Regions from separate parts of the Reinekea marina genome, predicted to be linked through region 3. Evidence: predicted binding sites of a transcription regulator. Region 3 holds the regulator's gene; each other region holds the start of a gene.
The links. Region 3 encodes sigma-54, which starts transcription at its own class of promoters, with help from an activator protein. Its sites were predicted from a motif close to TGGCACNNNNNTTGCTNT; they were not measured.
Positions count from the first base shown of each region.

Region 1: a site for sigma-54 is predicted at 2,487-2,504, ahead of QWZ13_RS09880 (flagellar basal body rod protein FlgF). Genes of this name have one in related genera too.
Region 2: a site for sigma-54 is predicted at 2,022-2,039, ahead of QWZ13_RS12075 (CmpA/NrtA family ABC transporter substrate-binding protein). Genes of this name have one in related genera too.

Region 1 is NZ_JAUFQI010000001.1:1,858,348-1,862,763, reverse strand. It holds gene QWZ13_RS09895 (hypothetical protein) at 68-202, shown strand; gene flgH (flagellar basal body L-ring protein FlgH) at 177-866, opposite strand; gene flgG (flagellar basal-body rod protein FlgG) at 895-1,680, opposite strand; gene QWZ13_RS09880 (flagellar basal body rod protein FlgF) at 1,708-2,451, opposite strand; gene QWZ13_RS09875 (hypothetical protein) at 2,712-2,861, opposite strand; gene QWZ13_RS09870 (flagellar hook-basal body complex protein) at 3,018-4,416, opposite strand, start outside.
Region 2 is NZ_JAUFQI010000001.1:2,239,144-2,243,559, forward strand. It holds gene QWZ13_RS12070 (ABC transporter permease) at 1-320, opposite strand, end outside; gene QWZ13_RS12075 (CmpA/NrtA family ABC transporter substrate-binding protein) at 459-1,862, opposite strand; gene QWZ13_RS12080 (CmpA/NrtA family ABC transporter substrate-binding protein) at 2,159-3,343, opposite strand; gene QWZ13_RS12085 (ANTAR domain-containing response regulator) at 3,343-3,933, opposite strand; gene QWZ13_RS12090 (NAD-glutamate dehydrogenase) at 4,141-4,416, opposite strand, start outside.
Region 3 is NZ_JAUFQI010000001.1:1,400,432-1,404,847, forward strand. It holds gene rapZ (RNase adapter RapZ) at 1-354, opposite strand, end outside; gene QWZ13_RS07335 (PTS sugar transporter subunit IIA) at 372-821, opposite strand; gene hpf (ribosome hibernation-promoting factor, HPF/YfiA family) at 830-1,129, opposite strand; gene QWZ13_RS07345 (hypothetical protein) at 1,119-1,325, shown strand; gene QWZ13_RS07350 (RNA polymerase factor sigma-54) at 1,285-2,778, opposite strand; gene lptB (LPS export ABC transporter ATP-binding protein) at 2,893-3,618, opposite strand; gene lptA (lipopolysaccharide transport periplasmic protein LptA) at 3,618-4,142, opposite strand; gene lptC (LPS export ABC transporter periplasmic protein LptC) at 4,132-4,416, opposite strand, start outside.

The sequences.
Region 1 (4,416 bases), 460 kb from region 3:
CGATAATTAAATTAATACTTCTGTTCTGCAAACTTTATGCCGCACAACTGCCGTTGTAAAAACCTCAATGGTAGGAGCGCCCGAAGCAACGCGGAGACGCGATAGCATGGTGCCGGTCAATCGCCTCTCCACTTTGTTCCGAAGGCTCCTACGAATTAATACTTACAGCCCCTGGCCTAAAATGGAAACCAAGATGAATTAACAAAGGCCGTTAGCCAACCTTGTTTGGCTGCACTGGCCACAGCGCCTGCGCCACTGTAGGTAATGCGAGCGTCGGCTAACTTTTGGCTTTCTACGGTGTTGTCTAAGTTAATGTCGTCAGGGCGCAACATGCCTTGAATACGAATAAACTCAGCACCGGTATTTAGGGTGATCCACTTCTCGCCCCTAACTCGCAAGACGCCGTTGGGTAACACTTCTGATACGGTCACAGTGATGTTACCGCTTAAAGAGTTCGATTGATCGGCATCGCCTTTACCTGAAAAACTACGATCGCCTCCAATGGTGCCACTGAGCGCCTCTATTGGATCGCCTCCGCCTAATACAGGCGCTGTCAAAGTAGCGTTTGATGACTTACTGGTTTTAGATTGCGATGACTTTTTACCTTGCGTACTTTCAGATAAAACAACCGTAATAATGTCACCGACTCGGCGAGCTTTTTTATCGCCGTATAGGCTTATACCATAATTATCGACGAATAAAGAGCCGCCAGAATTCGGAGGTGGTCGTAAAGATTCAGACGGTACCGGCGCGAATTCTGGATCACCCGGCTTTGGCGCTTGCGGCAGTGAAGAAATTTGCATCCCGCCACAAGCCGATACCAACAAAGCGGCGATCACTACCATTACAATTTTAAGATGAGTCATCACGATTGCCTCTTCTAACTTTAATTTATTACAAATTCGACGTAATGAAACCGAGCATTTGGTCGGCGGTACTCACTACTTTCGAGTTCATTTCATAGGCGCGCTGCGTTGCGATCATATCAACCATTTCTTCTACAATGGTCACGTTCGAATTTTCCAATGCGCCTTGAACAATAGAGCCAAAGCCATCCAAACTTGGTACACCAACCGCTGGCGCACCGCTGGCAGCCGTTTCTAAATAAAGGTTATTCCCAATAGCTTGCAAACCAGCCGAGTTTACAAAATCGACCACTTCTACGTTGCCAATTTCTACGGGTAAGTTATCGCCTTCTGAAACTGCAGATACGATGCCATCGGTACCTACTGTGATGGTTTTGGTTTGCTCGGGTACTTGAATGTTTGGCTCTAGTGGGTAGCCGTTTGCCGTCACCACATTGCCTTCAGAATCTAAATGGAAAGTACCATCTCGGGTGTAGCTGATGGTGCCATCTGGCATTAATATTTGAAAAAATCCCCGCCCATTTATTGCCATATCGAGTGGTTGCTCGGTCATATTTAAATCACCTTGCATAAATACTTTTTGCGTACCAACCGTTCGCACACCCGTACCTAATTGTAGGCCTGAAGGAAGCTGAGTATTTTGCGAGCTTTGCGCACCCGGCTGACGCTGCACCTGGTAGATTAAATCTTCAAATACCGCACGCTCTTTTTTAAAGCCTGTTGTGGAAGCGTTCGCCATATTATTTGAAATAGTAGCGAGTGAAATATCTTGTGCTTCTAAGCCGGTTTTACCAACCCAAAGTGCCTTATGCATAATGTTATCCTCTTAATTGGTTGGTGATTAACTCATTTGCAACACACGTTCAGATGAACGTGACATGTCGTCGGCGGTTTTCATCATCTTCACTTGTGTTTCGTATTGACGATTGAGCGATAATAAATTGGTCAGCTCAGCAACGGAGTTCACGTTACTGCCTTCAACAAACCCCGTGATCACGGTCATCAATGGATCGGCTGGTAAGACGGCTGGCCCTTGCACAGGGCGGAATAAACCGTCTGTGCCTTTTTCAAAATTTTGAAAATCAGGGTTTACTATTTTTAAGGTATCAACCGCAATCATGCCTTGAGGCCCTGCACCTGGCGGGCGAATAGAAATAACACCATCGGTCCCTATTTCTACTTTTTGATAAGGAGGTAAAACAATAGGACCGCCCTCGCCTAAAATAGGCTGACCACTGCCATTGATCAGTTCACCCAATGGTGTGACGGAAAAATCACCTCGACGCGAATAAGCTTCTTGCCCGTTGGCATCGAGAGTGGCAAAGAAACCATCGCCAGTGATAGCGGTATCTAGCTCGTTGCCGGTTTCTATCAATGCACCATCGTTAAAATCGGAAGCAGGACGTTCGGTTAAAGCAAAGGCGCGTGAAGGATGGTGCTCACCCCAAACAGGAATAGCACGCGCTTGCGCCCAGTCGGCTTTAAAACCATAGGTACGAGCATTCGCCATGTTGTTCGAATGAGAGGTTTGCGAAAGCATGTTGTTCTTCGCACCGGTCATCGCAATATATATCGCACGATCCATTTTCTTAATCCTAATAGTGTTGCTTTAGGTTTGGTAATGCGAAAGGTGTGCCAACAACCTCTGAAGGAGGTTTTTAGAGCGACTAGCTGCAAGCTATAAGCTGCAAGCTACTGATTTATATGGAGTTTTATGAAAATCACTGGATAAGTGACTGTTTTTATTGAATTTCAAATATAAGAAAGCAGACGGTTTTGGCGGTAAGGATTAGCAGTAAAAAGCGGTGAACGGTTGCCATAGAGCAACCGCATCACCACCCGATTTCAGGTGCATGTGAAGAGGCTAAGGTCGTTTTGGGCTGCGAGCTGCGTGCTGCGAGTTTGTTCAACATCATAAACCGGCCACACACCTGGTAGGAGTGTTCGAAGCTTGCGAAGACGCGATTGCTTTGTGCTACTCCATCGCCTCTCCACTGCGTTCCGAAGGCTCCTACAAGTATGGCTAAACCACCAACGGTAACGCTTTGGTTTATGGGTTTTTCCTAAAACCCGCAGCCCGCAGCCAATAACTATCTTTTAACCTTGCCCTTACTAGCAGCTTGCAGTTAAAAACTTGCAGCTATCTTTTTACTACCTCAAATTAATAATCGTTTGCGTTACGGCATTCGCTGTCTCAATCGTCTTCGCACTGGCCTGGTAGTTCCGTTGTGCGATGATCAAATGAACCAGTTGTTCCGATAAGTCGACAGTCGAGTCTTCGAGTGCGGCCGATCGAAGTGTGCCAAGCAAGCCTGTTCCGGCTTCACCAATGGTGGCATCGCCCGATTCAAAGCTTTCTTGCCACTCCGTTTGGCCAACAGGTGTTAACCCTTCCATGTTGGCAAAAGAGGCCAATGCGACTTGCCCAAGTACTTGTGCTTCACCATTGGTGTAACGTGCGAATATGGTTCCGTCGTCATTGATCTCTAAGTCTTTGAGTCGGCCACTTGAATAGCCATCTTGCTGAAAATCGTAACGAGCAAAAGGACCACCGTATTGTGTCGTTCCACCAAATGAAATCGAAAAGTTCGAGTTCGTGTTCGGATCGGGTACGGGTGAAACACCCCCTTCTGCCACATTAAGTGATGTGTAAGCACCGTTTCCATTTCCTTCAGAATCCACAGGGTCCCAATTCGAGATTAAGAACTCACCCGTGTTTTCTTCATCGATGGTGCCATCGGCATTAAAGTGCAGTTTAAATGATGCATGCGTTGGCTCAATGTTTTGAGGGAACGGCAATGACGCATCCGGATCACCAATTGGCTCACCATCAATTAACGCATAAACCGTCCAACTGTTTAACGCTTGTGGGCGCACCGGGTCATCAGGGTCTTTCACGTAGTACATTTGTAATTGATGCTGGTTACCTAACGAATCGTAAACCGTTAACGATGCAGTTTCGTTGTAGGATTCAGGATCATCAGGATCAAACTCATTAATCACAAACGGTTCAAAGCTGGCATCGTTTAAACCATTGAACAAGCCTGCCACACGTGGGTCTGGCTCGATCATGGTAATGCCTTCGTTCAATACGATATCAACATAGCCGCCCACGCGTGCGTTAGTTTCTGCGTCCACGCCTCGGCCTAGAGTCACCGGTGCCGTGCTGGTGTAGCCTTGAATTGTCAAACCATCTAAATCGTTGGTTGTTTCAATAGAAACTGAGATATCAATACCGATACTTGAGGTGATTTCAATATTTCCAGTATCTGCATTTAGATCGGCACTGATACTATTGAGCGAAGTTCCAGAGTATGAATTAATCTCATCCACGATGCCTTGGAAATCGTTTGCAGTAATCACTTGCCCATTTATGTATAAATTCATATCGCCACCGTTAACGTAATCTTCGGCGCGTAGGGTAAGGTTAGTTTCAGCGGTTGCGGTCACTCCTGCATAGGAACTTAATTGACTGGCAATCTCGGATGCTTGCGTTCCTTCTGGGATAGTAACATTTGTACGCTCGTCATTTGCTTCATCATAAATGACA
Region 2 (4,416 bases), 840 kb from region 3:
AATATTTGATCAAAGTAAGTGGGCTTTCCAGTATATTCACGTACTTTGGCAACATAGGTTGGATCATCGGCTAAACGCTGCGCATTTCGCTCTGTTTGTCGCTCATGAAAAGCGATTTCTTTCTCTCTTTCCCGTTGGTGGTCATCCACAAGACTGTGCCATTGTTCGTAAACAACCACCGGACCAGGAAAAACACCTAAGGATGTTTCTATTTTTGATGAGCCTGCCTGCCAAATCAATAAAAACAACGTAATTCCGATCATAGGAAATACGAGGGAAAGAATGGTTTTGATGTCAAAGAATGACCATAGGCTAGTCATGTCTTCTTTTTTTATCTGATTAAGTTTCAAAAGCGTTGAACTAATCATTGGGTAACCTTTTTTTTACGGGTAAATTTGCAACGTTTAAATCGGAGTTCAGGGTAACCTGCTAAGCAATGTTACCCATCCACCTAGTGTTTAAGGTTTTTCTGAACCTTTTAATCCAATATCGAAACTCTCTAAATAGCTATTTGGGAAACGGCCATCATAAGTAACCTGATCGATAAACTCGTTCATTGGGGGTTTAAAGCCAGATTCAGTAGAGAAGTCTGGGAAGTCAGTAGCTTTAAATCCATACTCTTCAATGAGCGCTTGTGCCGCGACGGCGTATATATCGGGGCGGTACACTTTTTTAGCTGTTTCCATGTACCAGTCATCCGTTTTTTGCTCAGAAATTTGACCCCAACGTCTCATTTGGGTGAGGTACCAAATAGCATCGCTGTAATAGGGGTAAGTTGCGTTGTGACGGAAGAACACATTGAAATCGGGGGCAGCACGCTTATCGCCCTTTTCATACTCAAAGGTGCCGATCATACTGTTTGCAATCACTTCAAAATCGGCGCCGACGTATTCGCTTCTAGATAATATTTCGACACTTTCGTTTCGATTGGCGTTGTCGTTTTCATCTAACCATTTCGCAGCACGAATGAGTGCTTTCACGACGCGAATATGGGTATTAGGATACTTATCAGCCCATTCTGAATTTACGCCAAAGACTTTCTCAGGATTATTCTTCCAAATATCGTAATCCGTTATTACGGGAACACCTATGCCTTTAAAAACGGCTTGTTGATTCCAAGGTTCACCAACGCAATAACCGTCAATGGTACCGGCTTCTAACGTTGATGGCATTTGAGGAGGCGGTGTAACCGATAGCAGTACATCAGCTGATCGCTGACCGCTAGTATCTCCTTCGGCGGGAGCATAAAAGCCAGGATGAATACCGCCAGCCGCTAACCAGTAACGTAATTCGTAATTATGAGTCGACACTGGAAACACCATTCCCATATTGAATGATTTACCTTCGCTATTGAAACTTTCTATAACGGGCGCGAGTGACTTTGCGCTTATGGGGTGCTGTGGTTTGCCATCTGCCATGGTTGGGATATATGGTTTCATTTGCTCCCAAACCGAATTCGACACAGTGATGGCATTGCCATTTAAGTCCATGCTGAATGCCGTGATAATGTCGGCTTGTGTGCCGTAACCTATGGTAGCTGCAAGTGGCTGACCAGCTAACATATGTGCACCATCTAACTGACCATCGATGACTCGATCTAAAAGTACCTTCCAATTGGCCTGAGCTTCTAATGTGACGTAAAGACCTTCATCTTCGAAATAACCTTTTTCGTAAGCGATGGCAAGTGGCGCCATGTCAGTTAACTTAATAAAACCAAAGGTGAGATCTTCTTTTTCGGGGTAACCTACTTCACCATTGGATGTCGCACTTAAAAACACACCTGCACTGACAATGGCTATTTTAGAAAACTGAAGCCTTAAATTTTTGAGTAATGACGCACTTTTTTTACGGGCTACTTTCATTGACACTCTCCGCCTTGAAGAAAATTCGCTTACAAAAAAAGCGCCTGGAGACAAACACATTTTAGTGCTCGTCTTCAGGCGCCTTTGCCTTAATTGATATCTGCGTCGATATCAATCTCTAATTGTTTGCTTAAACACTTTTAAGCTTTCAAACTAGAAATAGCATTTAGCGTGCCAACGTCTTAAAACTACCGTTACACCAGTAAAACTGGCTACTTCACTGAATGAATGATTAATAAACGGCTGGACTTTATTCTCCAAATCGGTGCGTAAAATTATTTATGCACCAAAAAGTATCATGCTTTATTTAAATAAAACCCACTCAGGTGTCCTTGCTTACTTATTCGAACGCGCCCTTGAACTGCTTCGTCCTGCCAATGATCGCTGATTAACTCAAATGCCGAAAGGTTCTTAAAATCAATGTCTGTTTTTAAAGCGTGGTTGTACGCTTTAGGCAAATACACTTTGCTCACAATGGTATTAAGCTCTGGTGAAGGTAATATTTGTTGCCATCGCAACATTTGAGTTAATAACCAATAGGCAAGATTTACAGCAGGCTCATTTACGGTTGTACCAGAAAAGATTTGATTCGCTTCTAACGGCCAAGCAACTTCACCCTGAGGCTTTTTGGATACAAAACCATACTTTAATTGCGCTACAGTACAATTAAGATAATGTGGTTGACTCAAAATATTCAACAACTCTTCCTTATGATTATCGGTATCAATCCATTGACATGCACTGTGTAGCGCACGAATAATTTTAAAATGTTTATCAGGGTATTGATTAGCCCAATGTTCGTTCACGCCTAATACTTTTTCCGGTATATTTCCCCAAAGGTCATAGCCTGTTGTCACCATTTGGCCAATACCCTGCTCCATGGCTAGGCTGTTCCAAGGCTCACCGACACAATAGCCATCTATTATGTCTTCCTTCAAATAGGTCAACATGTTAACCGGTGGCACTACGACAATTTTCACATCAGTATCGGGATTGATATTCGCTTGGGCTAACCAATCTCTTAATAAATAGTGATGCGAAGAGTACGGATAGACCATTGCAAAACGGAGACTTTTCTTATTTCTAGTCTCAATCAATCTTTTTAAGGCAACTCCAGATTTTATATCGCCTTCTTGGTACGCAAACTCTTTCATAGATTCAAAAAGCGCATTGCTGACCGTTATGGCGTTTCCATTTTGACTTAAAGTAAAAGCCGATTGCATCGGGGCCTTTAATATACCAAGTCCTATGCTCGACGCTAAAGGTAGTGCCGCTAACATGTGCGCCCCGTCGAGTACATTAAACGCCACTTTATCTCTAATACTTGCCCAAGATGCTTCTTTACTTAACACAACTCGAACGCCTTCTTGCTCGAAGAATCCTTTTTCTTGTGCTATCACGAACGGAGCACAGTCTATTAAGGGGATAAATCCTAACCTGACTGTGTCTGAATTGTTCTTATTTACTTTTTGGGCAGACATTAAGATTTACCTCCCATTACGCTCATCACAGAAATAATATCCTGAGCAACATCTACTAACTTTTGACTGCGACTCATCGCCAGATTTCTCAAAGCTTGGTAGGCCGCTGGCTCATCGCATCCTTGATTTTTCATAATGAGCCCCTTGGCTTTGTCTATTATTTTACGATCTTCTAATTGAATTTTTACAGTATTTAGTTCTGACTTCAGTGCTTGAAACTCACGAAACCTTGCTACCGCAACTTGTAAAATTGGTTTCACCCGACCTGCACTCATACCATCGACCACATAGGCACTGACACCGGCTCTAACCGCCGCTTCAATTTGTTCACTGTTATCTTCCTCGGCAAACATAACAATTGGACGAGGGTTATCCTTGGTCAACCGAGACATATTTTCGAGCATGTCTCTATCGGGTGATTCGATATCAATAATGACAATGTCGGGTTGCGATTCATTAACCGCTTGAGTGAGGTGATGGGTGCTTTCTAAACGTCGAATAACCCGATAACCATTATCAAGCATGGCCTGCTCAACGATAGCGGCTCTTGCGGGTTCATTATCCACTAACATAACCGTTAACTCGGTCACTTTGAGGGTCCTTACAGTAATGTACTAGGCAGTTTTACATGAGTGATTGTCGAGATACTAACCAGTTGTAGAGCAGAAACAAAATAGAATTTTAATTTTTTAGAATTGTTGAACGACCAGTTAGAAAAAAATCCCCATAAAAAAAGCCCGATCAGTTAACTGATCGGGCTTTGATTCTACTTAACATTTTCAACCTAAATGAACGGTTTATAGTTCTGGTAATGTTGCCTGTGATAAATCTAATAGCTCACGTATTGCGACGCTGTACATACTGAATTCAGGTTCGCCAACTGCACGAATTTCACTCATCATCTTCAACCAACGCTCAACCAATAGGTGATTATCAACTAACCATTTATCAACAGTCTCAACTAATTTACCTTCCTTACCCATTTGGAAGAATAAACCTTGGGTAATTCGTCGTTGCTGCCATTCAAGATCATCACGGAAGCTTTCGCGAGCCATCGCTTGCCAATGAGAGAA
Region 3 (4,416 bases):
GTTTGTGAGTGGGTGTTTTCGTCGTGTCGCTGAAAAGCGTTGAAGCAAAATAGATTCATCGGCATCTAAAAATAAAACTTCGGCTTTTATCGCATTCGGCAAATTGCGTAATATTTCAGGTAAGTCGGTAATGCCTTCTGAAGACACTCGAACATCGACACACACAGCAACTTGGCGGTTTCCCGATGAAGCCGACATCCAACCGACAAGCTCAGGTAGCATAGGGGGCGGTAAATTATCGATGCAAGTAAAGCCAGCATCTTCTAATGTATTTAAAACCGTAGATTTACCAGACCCTGAGCGTCCGCTGATAATCACCAGCCGAAACGGTTGTGCCGTCATGGGTTGCCTCATTAAAAATTATTTTAGATTTAGCTAACAAACGTATTGAATAATGCTTCAACCGTGTCGCAGTCGCGTATGTTATCTAGTGTAGCAGAATTATTAACTCTTTCGACGACATTTGCTAATAACTGTAAATGCTCATCGGTGGCTTCAGGTGGAACGATTAAAACAAAAATAATATCGACGGGTTTGTGATCAATGGCTTCAAAATCGACCGCTTTATCGAGTTTAACTAATGCAGCGATGGGTGAATGAATACCATCTAAGCGACAATGGGGAACAGCGACACCTAAACCAATGCCAGTGCTTCCTAATCGTTCGCGTGCAACCAGTGCATCAAATAGGGCGTGTTCTGAGAGTCCGCTGAGCGACGGAGATAGTCGCTCAGCAAGCGTTTGAAGTACTTTCTTTTTACTTGCGCCGAAGTGGCCAATAAAGGTTCGTTCAACGCTCAGTACTTGTTGTAATGATGTCATAAGTGACTTTAGTTTCCGTGTGCGCGTGCGACCGCTTTTTCTTTATGTTTTAAAAGTTGGCGATCGAGTTTGTCTGTCATTTGATCAATAGAAGTGTATAAATCTTCATCGACGGCTTCAGCGTGCAGTTGCGCGCCTTTAATGTTAATCGAAGCCTCCGCTTTTTGTCTTAGCTTTTCGACGGTGAGCGTCACTTGAACATTTCCTATTTGATCATAGTGTCGCTGTAGCTTTTCTAAACGTGCATTTACAAATTCGTGGAGGGCTTCTGTGACTTCAACATGGTGACCGCTGATATTGACTTGCATGGGCTGCTCCTCTTGCAGTTATAAAAGATCCACTCCCTTGAGTAGATCGGGGTTGAACAACGAAGTTGTTGTTCATCAAGCTAATTTATTCTTCTTACTATTAAATATTGCTCTTGTCGGTCAAAACTTCAAGTCGAATTTGAAATATTTATGCGTTAAGTCAAACTCTTACGTTCATTTGACGGAGGAATGTTGAGTGCTTCTCTATATTTAGCAATGGTTCGTCGCGCTACTTTGATTCCTTGCTCGCCTAAAAGGGTTGCGATTTTAGAGTCGCTGAGCGGTTTCCGTGTGTTTTCAGCCGCAATGAGCTTTTTTATCAATGCGCGAATTGCGGTACTTGAGCATTCACCACCTGAGTCTGTACTGACGTGGCTGCTAAAGAAATACTTCAATTCATAGATACCACGGGGCGTATGCATGTACTTTTGAGTGGTAACTCGCGAAATAGTGGATTCGTGCATGTCTACTGCTTGGGCTATATCGTGCAACACTAAGGGTTTCATGGCTTCATCACCATAGTCGAAAAACCCGCGTTGAAACTCGACAATCGTAGTGGCGACTTTGAGCAGCGTTTCATTCCGGCTTTGCAAACTTTTAATAAACCAGCGCGCCTCGGCCAAGTGATCTTTTAGGTAATTGTTATCGGAAGAGTTATCGGCACGCTTAACCATAGAGGCATATGAGGAATTTACTCGAAGTTTGGGTGCAATATCGGGGTTTAATTCAACGCGCCATCGATTGTTTTTGATGTCTTTGCTTACAATGACATCAGGAACAACGTATTCCGAGTTTCCGGTATCTACCGTGCTTCCTGGCTTAGGGTTAAGAGTCTGAATGAGCAATATAGCCGCACGTAATTCATCCTCTTTGATTTTAAGCTTGCGCATAATGCCCGTGAAATCTTTTGTGCCGAGTAGGGCAATATGGTCTTCCACTAACTTGATGGCAATATCTCTATGATCGGTATCGCTGGGAAGTTGTTTTAACTGAATGGATAAACAATCGGATAAATCTGTGGCACAGACGCCAGGAGGGTCAAACTGTTGTAAACGGTGCAGTACCGCTTCGACTTCATCGAGTTCAAGCGGATTATCTTCAACAGAAAGGTCTTCAACCAAGCCTTCAAAAATATCGTTAACTTGGCTCGATAAATAGCCATCATCGTCAGTGCTTTCTAAGATCGCTTCGGCGATTATTCGGTCTTTGTCCGACATCGGCGTAAGATTGAGTTGCCATTGTAAATGGCTGAGCAATGAATCTGTAGTGCCATGTACATTTTCTAAGTTGTAATCGTCGTCTGCACTTGCTGTGCCGTGGCTGGTAGGCGTGTGAGTATAGATGTCATCCCAAGAGCTATCGACGCCCAGATCATCGGGAATATTTTCGGCTATTTCAATTTCTTTAGTCGGCTCGTTGGCGGTATCGGGTGTTTCAACGATGTCTTCTTTGGCTGTATTTTTTGCCGAATGATCAGCATCGGCAGATGCCATGTCTTCATTGACTTCTAACATTGGATTAGAGTCTAAAGCTTCTTGAATTTCTTGCTGTAAATCGAGAGTGGATAGTTGTAATAACTTAATCGCCTGCTGCAACTGCGGCGTCATCGTCAGAGACTGACTCATTTTAAGTTGTAGAGATGTCTTCATACTTTTTTACTACTCACTTACACGTGATTTAACAATAATAACTGAATACCTATAGCTCATCATAACCGATTTAATTAGATTAGCCCGTTATAACGTAAAAATAGTTTACTCGTTTTAAAGGCGAAATTGTTCTCCGAGGTAAATATCGCGCACGGTCTGATTACTTAATACATCTTCGGCACTGCCTTCGGCAATAATGTGGCCATTGCCGACAATGTAGGCTTTTTCGCAGATGTCGAGCGTTTCACGAACATTGTGATCGGTGATGAGCACAGCAATGCCTCGTTTTTGTAAATGGTAAATAATTTCTTTGATGTCCCCAACAGAAATGGGATCAACACCGGCGAAGGGCTCATCGAGCAATATAACCTTAGGCTCCATTGCTAGTGCTCGTGCTATCTCAACTCGGCGTCGTTCTCCGCCTGAAAGCGCCATTCCCAGACTGTCTCGAATATGCGTAACGCTAAATTCCTCTAATAACCCTTCTAAGCGTTCTTTTTGTTGAGCCTTATTTAGGTCTTTGCGCATTTGTAATATAGCTAAAATATTATCCTGTACGCTCAGTTTACGGAAAATCGATGCTTCTTGGGGCAAATACCCCAGTCCTTTCGCGGCACGTGCGTGCATGGGTAGGTGCGTAACTTCCTCACCATTGATGGTTACTTTTCCTTTATCGGCGGCAACTAAGCCAACCATCATGTAAAAACAGGTGGTTTTACCCGCGCCATTTGGACCGAGTAACCCAACAATTTGGGATTCTTCGACATCGATGCTGACATCGATAACCACCGGGCGCTTTTTGTAGCTTTTCGCTAAGTGCTGAGCGCTTAGAATGGCCATCAGTCAATTGCTCCAGGAATAATGACGAGTTCAGCTTGCTCATCTTCAGGGTTGCCCGTGAGCGCGCGTTGCGACTGAATGTTCATTAGGCCGGTTACAGTGTTGTATTCGATACGCTCACCATTAACGGTGTTTCCGTTTTGGCTAATCTGAGCGTTTCCAATAGTGATGATGAGGTTTTTGGCTGGGTAAAACTCAATTGAATTGCCTGAGACCTCAACGGAATTTCCATCTTCGTTGGGTAAGTCGATAAATCGCGCTGGGCTCCCCGTTGCTATGAGTTGCTGGAGCTGCTTTGTTTCTTGGTTCGTCTCTAAGCTGGTTTGTTGTGCGTAGATTTCTAAATGGCCTTGGCGAATAAAGACATTGCCCGTTAAGGTCACTAGCCCTGTCGCGGTTTCAAAGGTTTTTTTATCTGATTGTCCGGTGATCGGCAGTTCACGGTCTGCTGGTAGTGCGAGTGCGGTCGCGGCTAAGCAACTTAAGCTGCAAACTCGCCAAATGTTTCGTATTTTATGGTTCATAAACGAATGAGACCTCAGATAAAAAGTGAATATTTGTACCCATTGTATCTAATTCTGCCGTCATTCCTATGGCTTTAATGCGTTGCTGACCTTGAGTAACTTGCACGGCCAGATCGCTTTTTAATGCATTTTTAGCGGGATCTACCAAGAGTTGTTCGGTTCTAAGTATCAAGGGCGGGGAGCTTATGAGTTGTGTAGCCACTACATTCTCTTGGAAATCTATGTTGTCGTTTTCATCAATGAACGCGATGCTAGACGTGATACGCCATGTGCG